Regions from separate parts of the Ligilactobacillus sp. JN-6 (Y).1 genome, predicted to be linked through region 2. Evidence: a T-box and tRNA genes for the amino acid it is inferred to sense, from the RefSeq annotation. Region 2 holds a T-box; the other holds one or more tRNA genes.
What was found. The T-box of region 2 lies ahead of leuS (leucine--tRNA ligase). A T-box ahead of a tRNA ligase gene usually reads a tRNA of that ligase, here a tRNA-Leu.
Positions count from the first base shown of each region.

Region 1: it has a tRNA-Leu gene. The T-box ahead of leuS (leucine--tRNA ligase) is inferred to sense a tRNA for this amino acid. The anticodon was not compared.

Region 1 covers NZ_CM176599.1:138,123-149,364, forward strand. The annotation lists gene AC3XNE_RS00665 (2,3-bisphosphoglycerate-dependent phosphoglycerate mutase) at 1-654, opposite strand, end outside; gene AC3XNE_RS00670 (CHAP domain-containing protein) at 865-2,088, opposite strand; gene AC3XNE_RS00675 (AEC family transporter) at 2,449-3,393, opposite strand; gene AC3XNE_RS00680 (LCP family glycopolymer transferase) at 3,643-4,839, shown strand; gene AC3XNE_RS00685 (beta-ketoacyl-ACP synthase III) at 4,896-5,891, opposite strand; tRNA gene AC3XNE_RS00690 (tRNA-Leu) at 6,048-6,132, opposite strand; gene AC3XNE_RS00695 (SprT family protein) at 6,232-6,699, opposite strand; gene recQ (DNA helicase RecQ) at 6,820-8,604, shown strand; gene AC3XNE_RS00705 (hypothetical protein) at 8,658-9,089, opposite strand; gene nadE (NAD(+) synthase) at 9,181-10,008, opposite strand; gene AC3XNE_RS00715 (WecB/TagA/CpsF family glycosyltransferase) at 10,350-11,087, shown strand.
Region 2 covers NZ_CM176599.1:1,866,619-1,877,860, reverse strand. The annotation lists gene AC3XNE_RS08760 (type I restriction-modification system subunit M) at 1-1,831, opposite strand, end outside; gene AC3XNE_RS08755 (proline iminopeptidase-family hydrolase) at 2,023-2,910, opposite strand; gene AC3XNE_RS08750 (M55 family metallopeptidase) at 2,983-3,825, opposite strand; gene AC3XNE_RS08745 (peptide ABC transporter substrate-binding protein) at 3,877-5,496, opposite strand; gene AC3XNE_RS08740 (putative polysaccharide biosynthesis protein) at 5,841-7,502, opposite strand; gene leuS (leucine--tRNA ligase) at 7,728-10,139, opposite strand; T-box leader at 10,210-10,411, opposite strand; gene AC3XNE_RS08730 (LysM peptidoglycan-binding domain-containing protein) at 10,467-11,242, opposite strand, start outside.

The sequences.
Region 1 (11,242 bases), 720 kb from region 2:
CTTTAAATTTAATTTGTCATCGAAAGTATACATGATCGGCTCTCCGTTGGCTACTTCGACGCCATCGATGTCCTTGTCGCTGATCTGCTCAATAAACTTGATCATTGCACGAACTGTACTGCCATGAGCCACAACTAATTGGTTTTTGTGATCCAATAATTTGGGGACGATCGAATCCACCCAATATGGGACGATCCGTGCTGTCGCCATTTCTAAACTTTCAGCTAAAGGCAAAGAGCTTTCTGGTAAATCGGCATACCGCCGGTCGCGGTCAGGAAATTCTAATTTAGGCGGAACTGCATAGTAAGAACGCCGCCACAAAGCCACCTGCTCAACACCAAAAATTTTACGAGTGTCATCCTTGTTCCATCCTCGCAGTGAACCATAATGTCGCTCATTCAAACGCCAAGTTTTATGGATCGGAACATATGACTGGTGTAATTCGTCTAAAACAATATTAGCCGACTTAATTGCTCGAACCAAAACTGAAGTGTGTATGTCGGAAAAATCCAATCGCTGTTTAAGCAATAATTTTCCTGATTCATGGGCCTGTTTGACCCCATATTCAGTCAGCGGAGAATCTGACCAGCCGGTATATTCGTTAACTTTGTTTGCCACGCTTTGACCATGTCGTAAAAGCACTAATTTTGACATTAGAGTTCACCCTCTCTACTCTCTTCGCCATTCATCATAGCAAATTTCAGCTACAAAAAACAGCCCCCCAGCAATTAACGACTCTTTTCTAGTCAATAACTTAGCTCAAGAAAAAGTAAATCTTGCCGCAGTAGTAAGCAAACTCAACTAAAATTTATTCATATCAAAAAAGAGCACCTCTAAGAGGATACTCTTTTCTCATATTTATTATTATGGATGGATATAAGCCATTGCGGCACCGGCTGAAAGTGTTTGAGTGTTTGGACCCATAGGGTTAGAAAAACCTGTTCCACCTTGTGTGATAGTTACAGAGCCACCATTTACACTTTGTACAAGTGCAACGTGTCCGTAGCCCGGTGCAGCAGTCCAACCACCGACGTTTGCCCCACCTGCATAAACAGCAACTGAACCTGCTGACGGTGTATGATCAACGCGGAATCCTGCAGCAGCTGCCGAAGCGGCCCATTGCTGACCATTACCCCAGTGTCCGCCGACCCACGGAGCAGCCATCTTAACGTAGTATGTGCATTGACCTGCAGGATAGCCGTTTGGTCCGCCACCCTTGCCGTGCTTGCTGCTGCTACTTAAATTGACTTGTTCGACTTTAGCTTTTGGTGTGTTGTTATCACTATTACTGCTATGTTTACTAATGCTATTACTACTATTGTTACTATTAGTTTTATTATTCATTTGAACAGTGATATTATCATTTGTGTTGCCGTTTTGACTAACGGCGTCATTTTGCTTATCACGATTCTTTTGAGCAGCATCTGCATTAGCGGCGTTATGTGCTTTATCAGCTTCACGGCCAGCCGTTTCTAGATCCTTAGCCGCCTTAACTTTTTTAGCTGCCTTTGCTGCTGCTTTAGCATTAGCCTGAGCAGTTGCATCTTCTTTGTTCTTCTTAGCAGTTAATTCCGCTTGCTTGGCGTCAAGGTTTGCTTTCATTTTCAAAAGATTCATATTCTCAGTTTTTTGACTCTTAACTGACTTAGTCAAAGCTGCTTGCTCTGTCTCAACTTGAGCCTTATCATTTTTTTGTTGTTCCATTGTTTGATTATTAGCATGAACAACACGAGCTACAGCAACTCCGCGGCCAATAGCATCCGAAAAGCTATCAGAATCAGTGACAAACTTCAACATTGAACCTGAATTGTTCAACTGCGCTGACTGAGCCTGTTTTTTCAACTGCTCGTCGCGCTTGCCGATCTGGATCTTCAAGTCAGAAATTTTTTGAGACTTTTTCATCTGAAGTGCCGTTGCTGCATCGATCTTCTTTTGTGAAGCAGAGATCTTTGCCTTCGTAGTAGTGATCTCAGTATTCACATTAGCTAGATCAGATTTAGTATTAGCTGAAACGCTTGGTGCAAGCACGCTTAAAGTTGTAACTGTTGCTAAAGCAACGGCACATTGACTAAAAAAATTTTTCTTCATGAATATGTTCTCCTATGTAAAAATGTAATTTAATAATTAATTTTTATTCGTTTGATCTCACGATTTCTATATTATCATTATTACAATAGGATAACCATTACATTATATTTACAAAAACTGATATTATGCGCGCAAAACGTCCCCTTATATTACAAAAATATTTCATCAAATAAAAACAACAAAATTTGCTCAAAAATAAACACAACAAATGGCAAGTTTTATGCTAACGATTTTCTTTCTGTCTTTTTCACTATTTATGATTTTTTGTTGTAATAATTCCATCCATTTCACTACTTCAGTAATACACAAAAAAGCCCTTGACCACCCAATCACAGACGATTGATGTCCAAAGGCTATTAACTACAAATTCTGTGTGCAAACCATTAAGATCGGTACCACTATCAATGACAGAAAAGTCGTTTCGGTGACCATCGCTGAAGCGTAATCTGCGTCAGCACCATATAGACGTGCCACAACCGGGGCATTAGTCATTACCGGCATAGCAGACTGTAAAATGAAGACTTGCTTCATCAAAACTGGGAAGTTTGTCGGTGCGACCAAAAGCGCCATCAAAACCGGTGCTAATATAAATCGACCTACTAAGATCAAAAGATTATCCTTCTTCAAAGATAACTGCTTTAAACCAGCATTATAAACACAGATACCGATAAAGATCATGGACAATGGTGTTGTTAAATTTCCAAGGTAACTTAGATCTTTTTCAACGAATAGCGGTAATTTGATCTTCAATAATACCAGCAAAATCCCAACTATAAAGCCTAGCAATGGCGGTGAAAACACCTTTTTAACCGTAGTTTTAAAATCGAAGGTCGCACCACTTGAGCCGTCCCTTTGGATGAAATATGTGCCGATCGTCCAAAAAATCGTAGTATTGGCCATATAATATATCAAAACGAAGGGAATACTCTTATCGCCAAACAGTGCTTGGTTGATCGGTAGCCCTACAAAAACCGTGTTTGAATTAAAAAACATTGACGAAAATAATCCACGGTGAAACGGTGCGATCTTAAAGAAACGTGCAAAGCAAAGCGCGATGACCATCAAGATCAACATTGATAAGACTGGAAACACCAAGTCAGGAACGATCCCTACCAGTTGATGTGCAGTGAATTGGCTGGTAATAGTATCTACCATATAACATGGCAAACCGATCTGTGTAACTAGCTTAGCGATCAATTTGTCGATCGACCCTGGGAACCAGCCTCTAGCAGCTAGGACATAACCTACGATGATCAAAACCAAAATAATAATGACACCAGAAGTACTTTGTAAAAAAACATCCACTATAAATTCTTCTCTCTAGCTTTACATTACATAATTTATCTTACCAACGAGTATACACGTTTTTTATTTTCATGAAAAGCGAAGTAAGAAGTAGTAATATTTTCTATATTTTTCATTTGCCAGACAACTAAACTTTACTTTCTAATAGACAAATGTTTAATTTTCATAAAAAGCTTAACATCTTATTCCCAAAAAAAATGTTGAAGTGTATAATTCACTTATGTTTGAGAACACGCAAAGGAGTCGTACATGGCTAATAAAAATAACAATGAAGAGGAGCATTATGAAGCTCCCCTACGCCGCAAATATAATAATGGCAACTCACACCAGTTCAAAAAAAAGCACAGATGGCGTAAAAGGATCTGTGCTGTCCTTTTAGTCGTCGGATTGGCTGTAATATATGGTGGGACCGCATATGGCTATCATATGTTGCATTCAGCAAAAAACACTCTCAATGACACTTATACCGAATCAAACGTCAAGAAAATGCGTAACGTTTCCAGTGTTATCAAAAATAAAGAACCTTTCTCAATGTTGATACTGGGAACTGACACAGGTGATCTAGGGCGCTCAGATAAAGGACGAACAGATACGATCATTGTTGCGACAGTTAATCCGGAAAAGGAACATGTTACTTTGACCAGTATCCCACGTGATACTGAAGTCAAGATCGCTGGTTCGGACAATTCTTATGATAAGATCAATACTGCTTACACTATCGGCGGTGTTTCGACCGCAATCAAAACTGTCCAAAACACTCTACATGTCCCGATCGACTACTACTTGCTGGTAAATATGGGAGGCTTACGTAAGATAGTTGATGCTTTAGGCGGTGTGACCGTTAACCCAACTTTGACTTTCAAATATAGTGATGCTGATGTTACTAAAGGTAAAAAAGTCAAACTGAATGGTAAACAAGCACTTGCATACTCCCGGATGCGTTATGACGACCCAGAGGGTGATTATGGCCGCCAGAAACGGCAAAAACAAGTTATTACTGCGATCATAGATCAAGCCATTAGTGTTTCATCCATCACACGTTTCCAAGATCTACTGAAATCGATCCAGACAAATATGAAGACTGATCTCAGTTATGAGGATATGATGACGATCGAAAGTAATTATAAGAGTGCTGGGAAGAAAGTTGATTCTTACACCTTACGTGGTGATAATGCAATGCTTGGCGGAGCATCTTATCAAATCGCTTCTTCTTCAGAAAAGAAGAAGGCTTCCAATAAGATCCGCAAACAACTTGATCTGCAACCAAGTTCAGAAAAATTCAGTAACCCTGTTGAAAGTGATGGTACAACGTCAGATCCCTCGGCTGGTTCAAGACAAAGCAGCCAGGGACGATCATATGGTGGTGGACAAAACTACTCCGGTCAACAATCAAACTACGGCGGCGGATACCAAAATAACGGCGGCACTGAAAATTACGGTTATTAAAAGAATAAATGAAAATATCCTGACATTGCTAACCACAGTGTCAGGATATATTTTTGCTATTTTTTATTTAGCTCGCAACCGGAAAAATCCAACAATAAACTGCCGTATGCTAATCCTGCGCCAAAGCCACTCAACAGAGTCAGTCCCAAATTATCCCTGGTGCTCAATTCTTCAGCTAAAACAGACGGGATCCCGACTGAAGAAGTATTACCATGATCCGCCACATTAACAGCAAAACGATCCATTGGCAAACCCAGATAAGCTGCGACCTTTTCGATCAAACGTAAATTAGCTTGATGCAATACGACCAAATCAAGTTTCCTTGCTGGTAAGTTTTGTTCTCTTAAAAAATCAGCGATGTGTTTAGTCACCGTTTCAGTTACAAAATCAAACACAGCGTGTCCGTCCTGATAAAAAGCATCCACTTTAGGGTAATTATCCGCAGAGATCTCGTTTAGTGGCGCGATCCTGCCGCTATGGATGACCTGAGCATTTCCACTAGTACATAACTTCTCCGCAACAAACATCTCCTCTAGCGGCTGGGTGGTCGCACTTAATATCATCCCTGCTGCTCCATCGGCAAAAAAGACCGCCGAAGTACGATCCTTAAAATCTTGCATCTTTGAATTATTTTCTGCACTGATCACCATCACGTGATTATAGGCACCGCTTCGAATAAATTTTTCAGCGGTACTTAGTGAAAATATAAAACCTGCACAAGCTGCCGAAATGTCGTAAGCAAATGCATTTTTCGCACCGAGTTCAGCCTGGACCAAGGCCGCTGTTGATGGTGTCAAAGAATCGGGTGTGATCGTAGAAACGATGATCATATCTATTTGGTCAGCACTAAGGTTGGCGCGCGTTAGCAACCGGGAACCGACTTTGCTCGCCATTTCAGAAGTATTTTCATTGAGTGCAATGTGACGTTTCTCGATACCCGTATGAGCTTTTATCCACTCATCTGAAGTATCCATAAAAGTACTCAATTCATTGTTATCCACAACTCGCGGCGGAAAGTACTCTGCCCAAGCCCTGGCTGTTACATATGTCATAATTTGCACCTCAAATTCATTTGTCAATTATCCCTAGCATAATGATTTCTTCATAGTTCATAACTAAAAATATAAAACTTCGTCAGTAGTAAATAAGACACCTTCCCTTAACCGAAAAAACCGCAGGAAACTTTTCAGTTTCCCACGGCCTAACTATGCGGGTAAATGGATTCGAACCATCACGAGCGCAATGCTCACCAGATCCTTAGTCTGACGCGTCTGCCAATTCCGCCATACCCGCGACAACAGATATAATTATAGCAAAGCTTGATTGATACTGCAATAGTTTTTTGTAGCTACTCTTTTACACAGCCAAGCAGCCTTTAACATTCACGCACATTTATTTCGGAGACGAAGTTTGTTTCACTAACTGTAAATGCCCCTGACAGCGTGAACAAACAAAACGTTGGGTATTGATACGTCGTACTCGTGAGTATGTCTGACCACAAGAAACACACTGGTACAAGTACTTTCGTTCCTTGCGCTTAAATGGTTTTGAACGTGGCGCATACCGAGATCCACCTACTGTTTGGAGCAAACGTTTGAAGTCCGGATCGCGATGATTATAACCAGCGTGGACCAAATGCAGATGGTAGTGGCATAACTCGTGTTTGATAACTCCGACCAAAGTCTGGTAGTCGTGTTCTGTGAACATTTTAGGGTTGATCTCAATATTATGTGTCTGCAACTGATATCTACCCCCGGTCGTTCTTAAACGTTTGTTAAAAAAAGCCCTATGCCGAAACGGTTGCTTAAACAACGTTTCCGAGATTTCTTCCACTAAATTTTGCAAATCATCATCTGTCATTTTTTCATCTCCTTTTTGAAAAAGCAGCTCACTTTCAAAGGCATTTTTAATTCAAACCTAAAAATATTAGCGATAAAATGCTAAAATTTAAAGTAAGGTTTTTTAGAAAGGAGCTTTCCTTTGACTCCACAAGTTATATTAGAAAAATACTACGGCTATACTGAATTTCGACCTGGCCAAAAACAAATCATCGACCAGGTCTTAAACAAACAAAATACACTAGCGATCATGCCGACTGGCGGTGGAAAGTCGCTGTGTTACCAAGTTCCAGCACTGTTATTAGATGGCTTGACCTTGGTGGTCTCGCCTTTGATCTCATTGATGAAAGACCAAGTCGATTCCTTGCAAGATAGCGGGATACAGGCCGGTTTTATCAATAGTGCCCAAAATTGGAACGAAACTCAGCAGATCTTGGCAGCGGCTTCTAATGGCCAGCTAAAACTCTTATACGTAGCGCCAGAACGACTAGAGCAACCTGGCTTCATGAAACGACTTTCGCACTTAAACGTAGCCTTGGCAGCCATCGACGAAGCTCATTGTATCTCTCAGTGGGGCCACGATTTTCGAAAAAGCTACTTATCGTTAAGCTCTATCTTACCTCAGATCGAATCGCAGCCCACGATCATCGCTTTAACTGCCACAGCAACGACCCAAGTTGCACAAGATATTATGACGCGGCTAAATATCCCTGCCGAAAATGAGGTCAAAACCGGATTTGCTCGGCCAAACTTAGCCTTTAAAGTAGTTAAAGGACAAAACAAAAATAACTTCATTTTAAAATACGCCAAGGCTAACAAAAGTTCAGCGGGGATCATCTATGCTGCGACTCGCAAAAAGGCTGAACAGATCAGTGCCATGCTGCAAAAAGCTGGGATCAAAGCCGCAGTCTATCACGCAGGTCTCCCAGAAGAAATCAAACAAAAAAATCAAGAGGACTTTTTGTTTGACCGCTTATCTGTCATAGTCGCAACTAACGCGTTTGGCATGGGGATCGATAAAAGCAACGTTCATTACATCATACACGCGCAAGCCCCCGGCAGTCTGGAAGCTTATTATCAAGAAGCCGGGCGGGCGGGACGTGACGGTTCCGACGCGGAAGCGATCTTGCTTTATGCTGCACAAGATATGCAGATCCAGCGGTTGTTTGCTGAAAATTCGGACGCGGATGAGAAACATAAGGAAGTCATCTACCATAATATCCAGAGCATGGTGAATTACGTCAATACCCAAACTTGTCTCCAAAAATTTATCGTCAACTATTTTGGACAAGACATGAAAGCGTGCGGGACTTGTTCTAACTGTACTGATGAACGACAAGAAACAGATATTACGACTACGACCCAAAAGATCTTGTCTTGTGTGATGCGTATGCACCAGGGCTATGGACGTAAACTAGTAGCACAAGTTTTGGCCGGCTCTAAAGCCAAACGAATACGTGAACTCCATTTAGAAAGCTTGTCGACATATGGCATTATGAAAGATACTAAGGCCAGCGAGATCGAAGATTTGATCGATTATCTGACTGCCAGTGGTTACTTGACACTGCCCGACCCCCAGTATCCTACTCTACATCTCACGCAATTAGGAGCACAGATCTTGCGGGGACAAGGAACAGTTACTCGTAAGGTAGCTATTATCCATCGGAACAGTGCGAACCCTGAAGACTCTGCATTATTTGAACAACTACGTGCTTTACGCTATGGTCTGGCGGAAAAACAAAGGGTACCTCCTTATGTCATCTTTTCTGATCAAACTTTGCACGAAATGTGCAGTCAGTTACCGGCAGACTTTGACAGCATGCTAGCCATCAAAGGTGTGGGCCAACAAAAGATAGCGAAATATGGTGAACAATTCCTAGCGGTGATCGCTAGGAATCGTGACAGCCAAATGGTCGACCCAGCCTGAATAAAAAAAACATTTTCTCAAAACGAGAAGATGCTTTTTTGTATATTTTTAGTTTAGCCGACCTTTTGCATGATCCGCCCAATATGGGCGTTGACGTGGTCCATTGCATCAGATTGACCTTGCTCAGCTTCTTTGAAAGCTGCACCATCGATCATTTGTGACGCATAATCAATACTTGCATGCATTTTCTCACAGCCGGCAACAAAATCACGGTATGCTCTAACTAGCTGCTTATGCGGTCCAATGATCGTCACTGGCACGCCAACTTTTTCCAGTTTGCTCATATTTTGTTTATAAACTTCGATCCCCTGAGTGAAACTTTCCTGGATCTGTGCATATTGGTCAGCACTTAATCCTTGCTGGTCAGTCACGACACCGTTTGCTAGATCAAAATACGGATCTAGATCACCGCCCATATCCTCAGTCGATTGCAAAATATCAGTGATCGTTTGTAAATAATGACCAAGATCAGCTTTTTTCTTCAAAGTTCTTCCTCCTCTAATTCCATTTTCGTTTAGTATACCATGTTATTTAATGACACCAAAAAGGGAAGGAGTGCTCCCTTCCCCTATTGCTTTACTTCCAAAAATCATCGTAAACATTGATCGGTAAGTGACGTTTATGTTGTGTCTTTAAATACCAATCTTCTATTTTTTCTGCAGCACTGTCATCGATATCCTTTCCTTCGAGATAATCATCGATCTGTTGATAAGTTACTCCCAAGGCTACCTCATCCGGCAAAGCTGGCCGATCTTCCTCTAAATCAGCAGTCGGGATTTTTTCATACAAGTGCTTTGGAGCATTTAGATATGTCAGCAAAGCCTTACCTTGCCGTTTATCCAAACGCCAAAGAGGCGTAATATCGGCGCCACCATCACCAAATTTAGTATAAAAGCCCGTAACTGCCTCCGCAGCATGATCTGTACCAACAACAGCACCTGACTTCTCGCCAGCCACTGCATACTGAGCGATCATCCTAGCCCGTGCCTTGATATTTCCTTTGTTGAAGTCACTGACGGTTAGTCCATTCTCCTCAACAGCGGCGACCATAGCATCGGAACTGCCCTTGATATCAACACGGACTGTTTGATCAGCTTGCATGAACTCGATCGCATCCAGGGCATCCTGTTCATCAGCTTGAGAACCGTATGGCAAACGAACTGCGACAAATTGATAATCTTGCTCGCCAGTTTCTTGGCGCAACTCACGGGCTGCTTTTTCACATAAAGCACCGGCCAAAGTTGAGTCCTGCCCGCCTGAGATCCCCAAAACTAATGTCTTTAAAAATGAATGTTTCTTCAAATAACTCTTCAAAAAATTGACTGACCGCAAGATCTCTTCTTCTGGGTCGATCTGCGGAAGTACTCGTAGTTCAGAAATAATTTGTTTTTGCAACGGACGCATGCATATTCCTCCTCGTATTATTAGACGGGCAAAATTCGCTCCTCTTCTGCAAAAATGACATCAAACACGTTTTACTATAGCTCATGTCACATTTTCTACCACACGATTTATTTTACTCTTTTTAAGCTAATTGTACACTAATATCATCATTACTTTAACGATTTTTTGTACTATGTTTCATGTCATTTTATAATAGAAATGCTCTTAGTCTCTAGGGAAAACGAGAAATAACTGTGTAAAATGTAGCATTTTTAATAAGATTCGATCCTGTTCCTTTTTTTAGTTCAAAATTTGATATAATGATAACAACTTCTAAGGAGTAAAGACTAGGTGGAATTAATATGAACCAGAAATTTACAGAGGTCTCCGTGCTCGGAGTTAACTTTATTCACGCAAATGTCCACCAATTTTTAAATCAAGTTTATCAAGACAGTCTTGACCAGCAAAATCGTTTTATTGTCACAGCCAATCCCGAAATAGTCTTGGCGGCTAGAAAAAATCGTAAATTTGCAAAAACCATCGCCAATGCGGATTACACGGTAGCTGACGGGATCGGTATCATTAAAGGTGCCAAAATACTTGGGACTCCTTTACCAGAAAGGATCACTGGTTATGACAGTATGATTGCCTTATTACAATGGGCCGCGAAACATCACAAACGCGTATTTTTATTAGGAGCTAAAGCCGAAGTGATCGCAGCCACAGTGGCTAAAGTTCAAGAGAATTTTCCTGGTATTAAGATCTGTGGTTGGCAAAACGGCTTTTTCACAGACGAAAATGCAGTTGCTGAGCAAATAAAAGCTGCTCACCCGGATTTTGTGTTCGCAGCATTGGGCTTTCCAAAACAGGAATATTTCATTGCTAAGTACCGCTACAACGCAGATGCCATTTGGATGGGCGTAGGAGGCAGTTTCGATGTCCTAGCGGGTTTTGCCCAAAGAGCTCCCCAAAAATGGCAGGACCATCACACAGAATGGCTATATCGTTTGCTAAAAGAACCGACTCGGGTAGGACGTATGCTAGCACTTCCCTTGTACTTGGCTCTTGTATTCAGACAAAAGCTGACTCATAAGACCTAGGATAATTAAAAATTGCATTAAGTACTACTGCAAAATTTGAATAATGAAATACCCTCTGAACGTTAGGCTTTCTTTAATTGATGATCAGAGGGTATTTTTTGACTAATTGTAAGTGTAGGCTTTATGTTTCTCATAGTTTGTCCACTGAGATCTTA
Region 2 (11,242 bases):
AACCACTGTAAATGTCCAGACTATCAAACTCAGTTAAAATACGTTTCATATCGGCTAACATTGCTTCGCGAAGGTCTTCCAATTCCGTTTCACTATCTACCGTGGTCAACTTTTGCCAATATTCATCCAAATATTCTTTAACTTTAGCTTCAAGTTCAGCTGATTTGTTTTTGACACGTTGATCTGCCAAAACATCATCAGTTAAATCCGCCACTGATTTATTTAATTTGACGTATCCGTCTCTAATCGGCGTTAATGCTTCATCCAAAACGTCTTTCACAATTGAGTTTAGGACTTTTAAATCAGCAATATTTTTAGTCGGAATGCCACCCAATAGATGAGCATCAACATCCTGTGGGATCTCAGTATCTAACGTTTCCACATAGCGGGGAATATTCAAATTATATTCATTAGCAATGATTTCGTCACGACTGGCTAAATGACTATAGCCTTTAGTTTCAGTCTTATTCACGAAAGTATCAACTATCTGAGCAATATCTTTTTCACGCAAAACGTTTTGCTTGTTCATTTTGACAAAATTTTCTGAAGAATCGATCAGCAATACGGGTGCTGATAAATCGCGGTCCTTCTTCAAGATCATGACACAAACAGGGATACCCTTATTAGTAAACATGTTACTTGGTAGGCCAATTACTGCATCGATGTAATTTTTATCTAGCAAGCGTTTTCGGATCTCTCCTTCAGTTCCGCCACGAAACAAAACGCCATGAGGTAAAACGATCCCCATCGTTCCTTTTTGCCCCAAATGATATAAACCATGCATCAAATATGCAAAATCACCTTTAGAATCCGGTGGCAAGACCCCAAAATCAGCAAAACGAGGATCGCTGACTTTTAAAGGTTTATCTTCCCGTTTATTCCACTTTTGATCAGAATACGGTGGATTCATAACTACAGCATCAAACTGCACGCCTTCATCAGGCCGTTCCGGATCTTCAGGCCAATCTTGCGCTAAAGTATTGGCGTTTCTAATATCCATTTTTTCAGGACGAACGCCGTGCAGTAAGAGGTTCATTCTTGTTAAATTATATGTTTCTGTGATGTATTCTTGACCATAATAGTGCAGATCACGTTGCTCATTCTTAGATAAATGTTTGCCGACTGTTAATAGTAAAGAACCAGAACCAACAGTTGGGTCATAGATCGACTTGATTTTAGATGACTTGGTCACGATCTGTGCCAAAACTTCGCTGACCTGGCTTGGCGTATAAAATTCTCCCGCCTTTTTACCAGCGTTGGATGCAAATTGACCGATCAAGTATTCATAGGCGTCACCTAAAACATCGCCATCTTGCAGATCGACCATATTGAGGTCAGCAAAAAGAAGGATCAAGTCTTTAATATTTCTACTACGTTTGTTAAGGTCACTACCTAAAGCAGAATCAGTTAAATCAATGATAGAGGTCGAAAAAAGACCCTTAAAGTCATCTGCATCGCCTTTAATAGCAATATTGCGTTCAAATGAATTAAGACTATCCATCACCTTTTGTAGCTCAAAATCACCATTGCGAATATCTTTGACCCATGATTGATACAAGTGATCAGGTAAAACATAGTAGCCTAGCACGTCTTGGATCATACCAGTTAAAGTATCGCCTAATTGTTCATAATTCTGTTCATATTCTTTAACAAGATCGACATCTTTAGATAAACCCGCTGATGTTCGAAAGGTTTCCAAAGTTTTATCACTTAAAAACTTGTAAAACATTAGTCCTAACATGTAATCCTTGTAACGGCTAGCATCCATCGAGCCTCGGAGATCATTGGCCCCATTCCATAAACGGCGTTTTATTTCTTCTGAAGTTATCACTGTAGTTCCTCCAATAGTTAGTTTGAAAACATTTTTATGTAATGTAACTATTTTCTATTCTAGCATTTCTAGCAAAAATTCAAATAAAAACTTGATTTCCACACAGTATGTAAATCAAGTTTTTATAATATTTCTATAGGTTGTAATTGTCTACAATTTCAAAACAGTAACATTTTATGTCTAAATTGAAATTAATGTGATCTAAGAAACTCTCCCAGCACAGCAAAATATTCATCTGGGTTGTCGATCATTGAACAATGCGCAGCATCAGAAATAATGTGCAATTTGCTGTCAGGGATACGTTCTTCCATGCGAGCTACTTCTCCAAGATCCATTGAATCGTCATCTCCAAAAATCAAACAACAAGGGACCGTGATGTCTTTGATCCTGTCTTGAACACTCCAACCAAAAAGAGCACCTTTTACAACAAACTCGTTATCTCCTTGGAAATAGTTGTAGAGAAAATTATTTTTTGTACTGATCACATGTTTAGATGCATTCTCTGGGCGTTTCATAATATATTTTCGGTTAAGCAACTCTATATTATTACGATAACGAGGGTCAGTGTAATCTTGACGAGCCTCGCAATCTCCCATGAAGGCAACTTCCTTCGAGCCTAGTAGTTCTTCACGTTCACGATTGATATTTTTTACATAACTCCCAATGTCATCAGTCATGTCACTAATAATTATTCCTTGCAAAGCTTCTCCGTACTTCAGAGCATACTCTTGAACAAGGACCCCGCCCCAGGAATGACCTAACAAGAAAAAGTTTTCTAATCCGAGTAACTTGCGAACTTCCTCGACTTCATCGACAAAATAGCCTATGTTCGCATATTTTTCTACGTTGTCTTGCTGTGAAAAATCCGGGTGTTCAGAATAATAGGAGCCTAGCTGATCGTACATATAAACTTCGACATCATAATCAGCCAAGCCTTGGCCGAAACCGTCAAATAACTCGTGATCTGAGCCAGGTCCACCATGCAAACAAAGTATCTTGTGCTTGCCTTGTCCTAACTTCTGCGTCCACAAGTGATATCCATTGTTGAGGGTCAATATTTTAACTTCAGGTTCGATCATATGCTTCTTCCTTCGTTTTATATATTTGTAAAGGTCAAAACTTTATATAAATTATATTTACAAGTTAGCAGATCAATTCTGAGTCCCACCTAAGGCAACCATGGCTAAAATGGTATTAAGCGCATCGTGCATACTATCTACGTGAGCCGAGATCGTCCGCCCATCTAACCTTTTAACGGCAGGTAATTGGGCAATCGTATCTGCCTGAGCAGTAGTGTAAACTTGCATTTTTAGTTCAGTTGGAGTTTTGTATTTCAACAGTTTAGTTTCTTCTTCAGTATCAGCTAATACTTCTTTTACAGCTGAAATTGTATCCTCTCTAACTTTTTTTCTTGAATAACTCCATGCAGCATAACGTGAAAGAGACTTTTTAGTTTCTACGAATTTGACCTGAGGGAACATTTTCTCTTCGATCAATTGTTCACGCAAGCCAGAGTCGCCGACTATTAAAGTAACGGGAACACCGATCTCAGCTGCATAAGCGGCATTGATCGTAGTTTCGTTTTGGTACAATTCATTGATCCAAATTTTATACGCTACTCTAGCGCTATAACCGTGGTCCATATTACCTGCTTGTTTGCCGATCCCAGAGTGATAGCCTACAAAAAAGATCTGATCAAAACTTTTGTCCAGTGTGCTCATCATATACTCTGGACGAGGCCAACCATTAATTAAACTGATGCGTTCATCACAGTTAGACAAACGGTTATAGGAAAGGTTATTGCCTTTGGCATGCGAGTCTGCAATGACTATTTCATCAATTTCATCATTTTTACTAGACTGTTGGATCCCTTCTAAGACCCATTCTACTTGTTGGTTATAGAGATCACGGAAAATTTCAGAGTCGTCATGTTCCATATCGAAATCTACAATACCTGCAATACCCTCAATATCTGTTGAAATAAAAATTTTCATTAAATAGATCCTCCATTCATAAAACTAAGTTTCTGCTTTCAAACCGTACCCTTACTGATATGAAACATCTTTATAATACGGTTGTCCCAATGGGCCCATCATCATGCCTTTGACATGTGGATCGATCAAATACACTTGTGAAAGATAATTTAGAGGAGCCACAGGTGCCTCTTGAACTACGATCTTATTTGCTTCTTGTAAGTTGTTCCACCGTTCTTGCGGTTTTAAAGCATATTTATCATTAGCATCTTTGATCAACTGATCGTATCGACTATTGGACCATTTACCATCATTGTTATTATTATGAGTGGTAAAGAGGTTTAAGAAATCAGTTGGGTCTGCATAAACTGGAGTCCAACCGCTCTGAACAACATCAAAGTCACCGCTCTTTTGCTTACTTAAACGACTGTTAAATGGAACAGCGGAAATAGAAACGGATAAATTCTTAAAAGTTGTTTCATACTGCGACTGCAGATATTCATCGACTTGTTTACCGGTTTCTGTGTTGCTTGACAGTATAGTAAATTTGGCAGAAGTCATACCAAGCTCCTGCAGTCCTTCCGCCCACAGCTTTTGTGCTTGTTTCTTGTCATTTTTCACAAGTTGCCCTGCTTTTTTAGCGAAGTCCTGGCCAGTTTTTTCATTCTTGAAGCCAAAGGGAACGTAGCCTGTTGCCGGTAACGACTTATCTTGTAAAACGTGGTTAGTCAGCCTTGGTGAATCAACTGCCATGGCTAGGGCCTGGCGAATTTTTTGATTAGCAAATAATTTATTCTTGGTATTAAACTCTAAATATTGTGTGCCTGGAATTTTACGGACAAATAGATCCTTATTTTTCTTCATATTCTTAACTGTCGAACCGGATATCTGTGCAAATTGGATCTTTTTAGCTTGGTATTGCTGGATCGCCGTCTGCTCAGTCTTATATACTTTCACGTTGACCTTATTCAACTTAACATTTTTGGCATTCCAATAATGCTTGTTTTTAACATAAGACCATGTGTCGTTAGATCCTGTCCAACCCTTCAAAGTAAATGCGCCATTATAAAGGGTATGCTTTGCATCTGTTCCGTATTTTTTCCCTTGTTTTTCAACATACGGTTGATACAGTGGAAATGAAGCAGAAACAGCTAAAATTGATGGAAAATATGGCATAGCCCTGTCTAAGGTCACGACTAGTTTATATCTACCAACAGCCTTGATCCCTAACGTAGAAGGCGCAAGTTTGCCGTTAGAGATCTTTTGATAGTTTTTGACCCCATCAAAATAATAACTTTGGGGAGATTTGGTTTTTGGATCGACCGTTCTTCGCCAAGAATACACAAAGTCTTTGGCTGTAACCGGCTTACCATTACTCCATTTTGCATTTTTACGTAAGTTAAAGACATATTTTTTCCCGTTGTCAGTAGCTTTTGGCTGGTTGGTGGCTAGTGCTGGCTTGATATCGCCCTTAGATGTAAAATCATACAACCCTTCACCGACCTGTTCCGCGACGTCCGAAGAAGTATTATCCATCGCAAGTGACATGTCGATCGTAGAAAGTTCGGCGTTAGTGGCAACATTAAGTGTTTTTCCTTGTGAATCATTCTTTTTAGAACCACAACCGCTGATCAATAAAGCTAATGAAGCAAGGGTAAAAATAGATGCGGCTAATTTTGTTCTTTTTAACATAAAACTCCCCCCTTTTTTATAAAATTCTACACAGTAAATTAAATAAGTCAATCTATATTTTTACGTTTTTTTAATTATTTTAATTAGATATTTATTTTCTAGCGAAATGATTTTTTAGTTTCAAAGCCATTAACTAGGGTGGTTATAAGAAATAATCCGTTTGCATAACGAAATCTTTTCATCCTCCCTTTTGTTAACATGATTAACTTTTTCTAAGTATTCTGCTCATTATTTTGCGACAAAAAAAGGGTTGCCTTTACTTTATTTACATATAAAACGTTGGATACTACTAAAAAAGCGAGTCTCACTTCATCAGCAAGACTCGCTTTATTTCTATTATCATATTATTTAACATGCAACAATCTTCTCAGTGACCCAGCTTTTGAACCTAGCACCTTGTCAGCAACTCTTGTCTTCAAAGTTAACCAGGCATAAACATAAGCACCGCCACCGACGGCGAAGATCAGTACAACCACGGCCATGAAACGGCTATACTTACTGAGAAATAACCCTAAACCAAAGACGATCGCTAAAACGACCACAAACATGATCAAGGAAAAGGTCATGACCTGATTGAATCTCTTCATTAAACGCTCGAGATCTAAACCAAATTCATAGTAAAGATACCGAATCATCAAAATACCTGAAACAGCAGTCCCGATCCCCGTAGCGAGCACCGGACCATAACCATGCAGCCAGACTGTCATCGGCACTTGCAAGATCAACTTGATCACCAGACCCACGATCGTATATTTGATCGCTATTTTATTGCGATAGACCCCTTGCAAAACAGAGGCCATCAATGAAAACAAGCCAAGCGCTAATGCAGTGTAGGCCGAAACGCTCATGATGTAAACTCCCATATGCTCGTAGGAATAAAACAAAACATATAGCGGACGGGCAACAGCGGCCATTCCCAGTGATGCTGGTAACATAATAAAGAAAAACAGCTCTAAAGTATCGGTAACCTGATCGCGAGTACCTTGTTGGTCGCCTTTTGTGACAAACTCTGATAAAAGTGGGATCGCAGTGGACGCCATCGCGATCGCCAGTGAAACGATGATCATTACCAGCTTATTAGCATTCCCTGCGAACAAGGCATACTGAGCATTGATACTATCTAGGGTAAAATTCGTGACCTTCTGCATGATCGGCTGGAAAGTATACTGGTCAAACAAATTATACAAAGTCATTGAAATACTGATAAAAATAAACGGGATGGATTGATAGATGATCTCTTTGATCAATTCACCATCCGAAACATCGATCACATTCGCACTACTATTTGCTAAGTTATCAAACTTTGTCCGCTGTTTTAAATAGTAAAAAACTAGCAAGACGATCCCGCCGATCGCCCCGAAAAAGGCACCGAGAGTTGAATGAACAACACCTAATTCATAATGACCATTTAAAACCTTCATGATCAAATATGTAGCGGCTAACATATAAACAATGCGTACGACTTGTTCGATCAGCTGGGAGATCGCTGAAGGGGCCATGTCTTGGTAACCTTGAAAGAATCCCCGTGCCAAGCTCATGACTGGTATCAAGATCAATGCCAAAGACAACGAGCGATAGATCGGTACCATTCTCGGATCTCCCTGTGAGATCCAGGGGGAAATGATCCATAAAAGCCCCGCCGAAAAAACACCTAGACCTAGCATCAAGAGCAACGTCTTTTTAAACAGGCGACGACCGACTTGATATTCATTTAACGAATTGTAATGCGAAACTTGCTTTGCCACTGCGGATGGGATCCCAGCCGTAGCGATCATAATAAACAAACTATAAACAGTATATCCTTTTGTATACAAAGCGTTGGCTTGCAGTTTGTCACTGCCAAACCAACCATACCAAGGAATGATATAAATTGCTCCTAAAATTCTTGAAAAAATACTGCCCGCCGTCATCCACGCGGACCCTTTTAACATCTTTTCTTTAGCAGTAGGTTCAGATCCAGCTGGTTTGAGCTGCTCTTCACTTGACTGGACCTTGCGTTCACTCATCAAAATAAACCTGCTTTCTTTTTGGTATTTTGACATTACCTTCACAAAAGCAATGCTGACTTTTTATAAATAACATTAAATTTATATTCACAACCATTTTATAGAAATTGCCGGTCATTAGCAATTGTTTCCGGCAAAGATTATGAAATAATAAAGAAAATTCGTCCAAAAAAATGGAAGCACCCGCAAGTACTTCCATTTCATGCTTATTTTTGTGCAAACTTTCTATTTTCCAATTACGATATTAACAAGTTTGTTTGGTACAGCGATAACTTTCTTGACCTCTTTATCAGCCAATTCTTCCTTGACCTTGTCGTCAGCCAAAGCCAGTTCTTGCATTTTATCCCTTGAAGTATCACGTTCAATTTCAAGATGCTGGCGGATCTTTCCGTTGACCTGAACCACGATCTGCACTGAATTATCAACTAACAGGCTGTCATCATATGTTGGCCATTGAGCATAAGTGATAGTTCCGACACGTCCCAGTCTGGACCACAACTCTTCAGCAATATGCGGTGTGACCGGCGCCATCATTTTGACAAAGCCTTCCATATATTCCAATGGCAAAGAATCTTGCTTATAGCATTCATTAACAAACACCATCAGAGAAGAAATTGCAGTGTTGAAATGCAATTCCGTAAAGTCTTCAGTAACTTTCTTAACAGTCTGATTATAGACCTTGTCTAGCTTATGATCATTGATCGTAGTTACACGATCACGCAGTTCACCTTCGTCATCGATCAATAAGTTCCAGACACGTTTGATAAACTTATGTGCCCCATTCAAGCCATCTTCACTCCATGCGATCGAGGCGTCAAGCGGGCCCATGAACATTTCATACAAACGTAAAGTATCGGCACCATACTGATCAACGATATCATCTGGATTGACGACATTACCTTTGGACTTGGACATCTTTTCATGGTTATTTCCCAAGATCATTCCCTGGTTGACCAGCTTCTGGAATGGTTCCTTGGTTGGAACGACTCCGATATCATACAAGAATTTATGCCAGAAGCGAGCATAAAGCAGATGCAAAACTGCGTGTTCAGCGCCACCAACGTAGAGGTCGACCGACATCCACTGCTTTAATTTGTCATAATCTGCCAAGGCATCTTCGTTGGTTGGATCAACATAACGTAAGAAGTACCATGAACTGCCAGCCCATTGCGGCATAGTGTTAGTTTCACGTTTACCTCTACGCCCATTTTCAACGACATTGACCCAATCAGTCAAGTTAGCCAACGGGCTTTCACCCGTACCGGAAGGTTTGATATCTTTAGTTCTTGGCAAAAGCAATGGTAATTGATCTTCTGGCACTAAGGAAGTTTCCCCATCTTCCCAATGGATCACAGGAATAGGCTCACCCCAGTATCTTTGACGAGAAAACAACCAGTCACGTAAACGATAATTGACCTTCTTCTCACCGATCTTCTTTTCATTGAGCCAATCGATCATTTTATCGATAGCTTCTTGTTTACCCAGACCATTCAAAAAATCTGAGTTAATATGTTTCCCGTCGCCTACATATGCTTCTTTAGTAATGTCTCCGCCTTCGATGACTGGCGTGATCGGTAAGTCAAACTTCTTTGCGAATTCGTAATCACGTTCGTCGTGTGCTGGTACGACCATGATAGCACCAGTTCCGTAAGAAGCCAAAACATAGTCGGCGATCCAGATCTGGACCTTCTGCCCGTTAGCAGGATTGATCACGTAACTCCCGGTAAAGACACCAGTTTTATTCTTAGCTAAGTCAGTCCGTTCCAAATCAGACTTATGTGAAACTTCGGCCACATAACTCTCAACGGCTTCTTTTTGTTCTGGAGTCGTCAACTTTTTGACAAGTTCATGTTCCGGTGCCAAGACCATACATGCTGCACCAAAAATCGTATCGGGACGGGTAGTGAAAACTTCGATCTCATCCTCATGACCAGCAACCCTGAAACGGATCGAAGCTCCGATCGAACGACCGATCCAGTTGCGTTGCTGTTCCTTGATCGCTTCTGGCCAGTCAAGGTCATCAAGATCATCGATCAGCCGGTCTGCATAAGCAGTGATCTTCAAGACCCACTGACGCATTGGCTTATGAACGACAGGAAAGCCCCCACGTTCTGTCTTGCCGTCGATAACTTCTTCGTTAGCGACAACTGTACCCAGATCTGGACTCCAGTTCACGGGAACTTCTGCTTCGTAAGCCAAGCCCTTTTTATACAATTGTTCAAAGATCCACTGCGTCCACTTATAATAACTAGGATCTGTTGTGTTGATCTCACGGCTCCAATCATAAGAAAGTCCAAGCGACTTGATCTGTCGCCGAAAATTCTCGATATTAGCTTTAGTAAATTCACGTGGAGAATGACCAGTATTCAAAGCATACTGTTCTGCTGGTAAACCAAAAGCATCCCAGCCCATTGGGTGCAAAACATTGTAACCTTGCATCCGTTTCATCCGAGCAACGATATCTGTTGCTGTATAACCTTCCGGATGACCCACATGCAAACCTTGCCCAGATGGATAGGGAAACATATCCAATGCATAATAGTTTTTCTTTTTCGGATCTTCTGTTGTTTTGAAGGTCTCGTGTTCAGCCCAATAATTCTGCCACTTTTTTTCAATTTGTTTATGATCGTAAGCCATTGATCAAAGACTTCCTTTCCTATTTGTTAAAATAAAAAAAGTCCTATACATACTTCTCCAAAGGAGAAATGTATAGGACGAATCACTCGCGGTACCACCTAATTTTCGACAAATTGCCGACACTCGATTTCATAACGGGAAATACCGTCCTTGTTTACTTCATTCAACAAGAAACTCAAAGGTGAGTTCAAACTGATAAGCATTGTGCTCACACCAACCGCACACTCTCTGTTACACCGCTCAGCTTTACTGATCCTTCTCAACGTTAATATTAACTATAACTATAGCAAATCAAATTTTTTAATGCAATAGCCGAATCAACTTGTGTTATTTTAATTTTAATTTCTGTCCCACATAGATCGTATCAGAAACGAGATGGTTCAAGGACTTCAGCTGGTTAACTGTCATCTTATTTCTGGTTGCGATCCGCCACAAAGAATCATGGGACTGTACTATATATGCGCTCTTTTTCGTAGTAGCATTTTTTGTAGAATGTGTCTTATTGACCGAAGAACGTCCTTGGACTTTCAAAGTTTGGCCGATATAGATCACGCTGCCTGTCAAATGATTCAACTGCCGTAACTTAGAAATCGTAATATTATGCGCATTAGCGATCGACCACAAACTATCATTGCTCTTTACGACGTAAGTGCCACTGTTTTGTTTGCTAGTAGATGCTGGCTTAGAACTCTGTTTGTTTTTGCCAGCATTAGACTGGCCACCTTTGACTTGTAATTTCTGACCAACTCTGATCAAGTCACTAGTTAACTTGTTTGCCGCCTTTAAGGCCGTAATTGACATATTATGTTTCTGTGCAATCGACCATAGGGAATCACCAGATTTGACGGTATAACTGCCCCGAGAGTTATTCTTGTTTGTTTGTTGTTGCCCTTTATTGCCTTTGTTAGTCGATGAAGCATGATTTGCGTTTGTCTTACTTGTCTGTGGCTTACTCAAGTTTAACTTTTGGCCAACATAGATCAGATCAGAACTCATTTTATTGATCGCTTTGATCTGAGCGACACTCAAACCGTGAGAATGAGCGATCGACCACAAAGAATCATGTGCCTTGACAGTATAACTGCCCTTTTGGGACTTGTTAG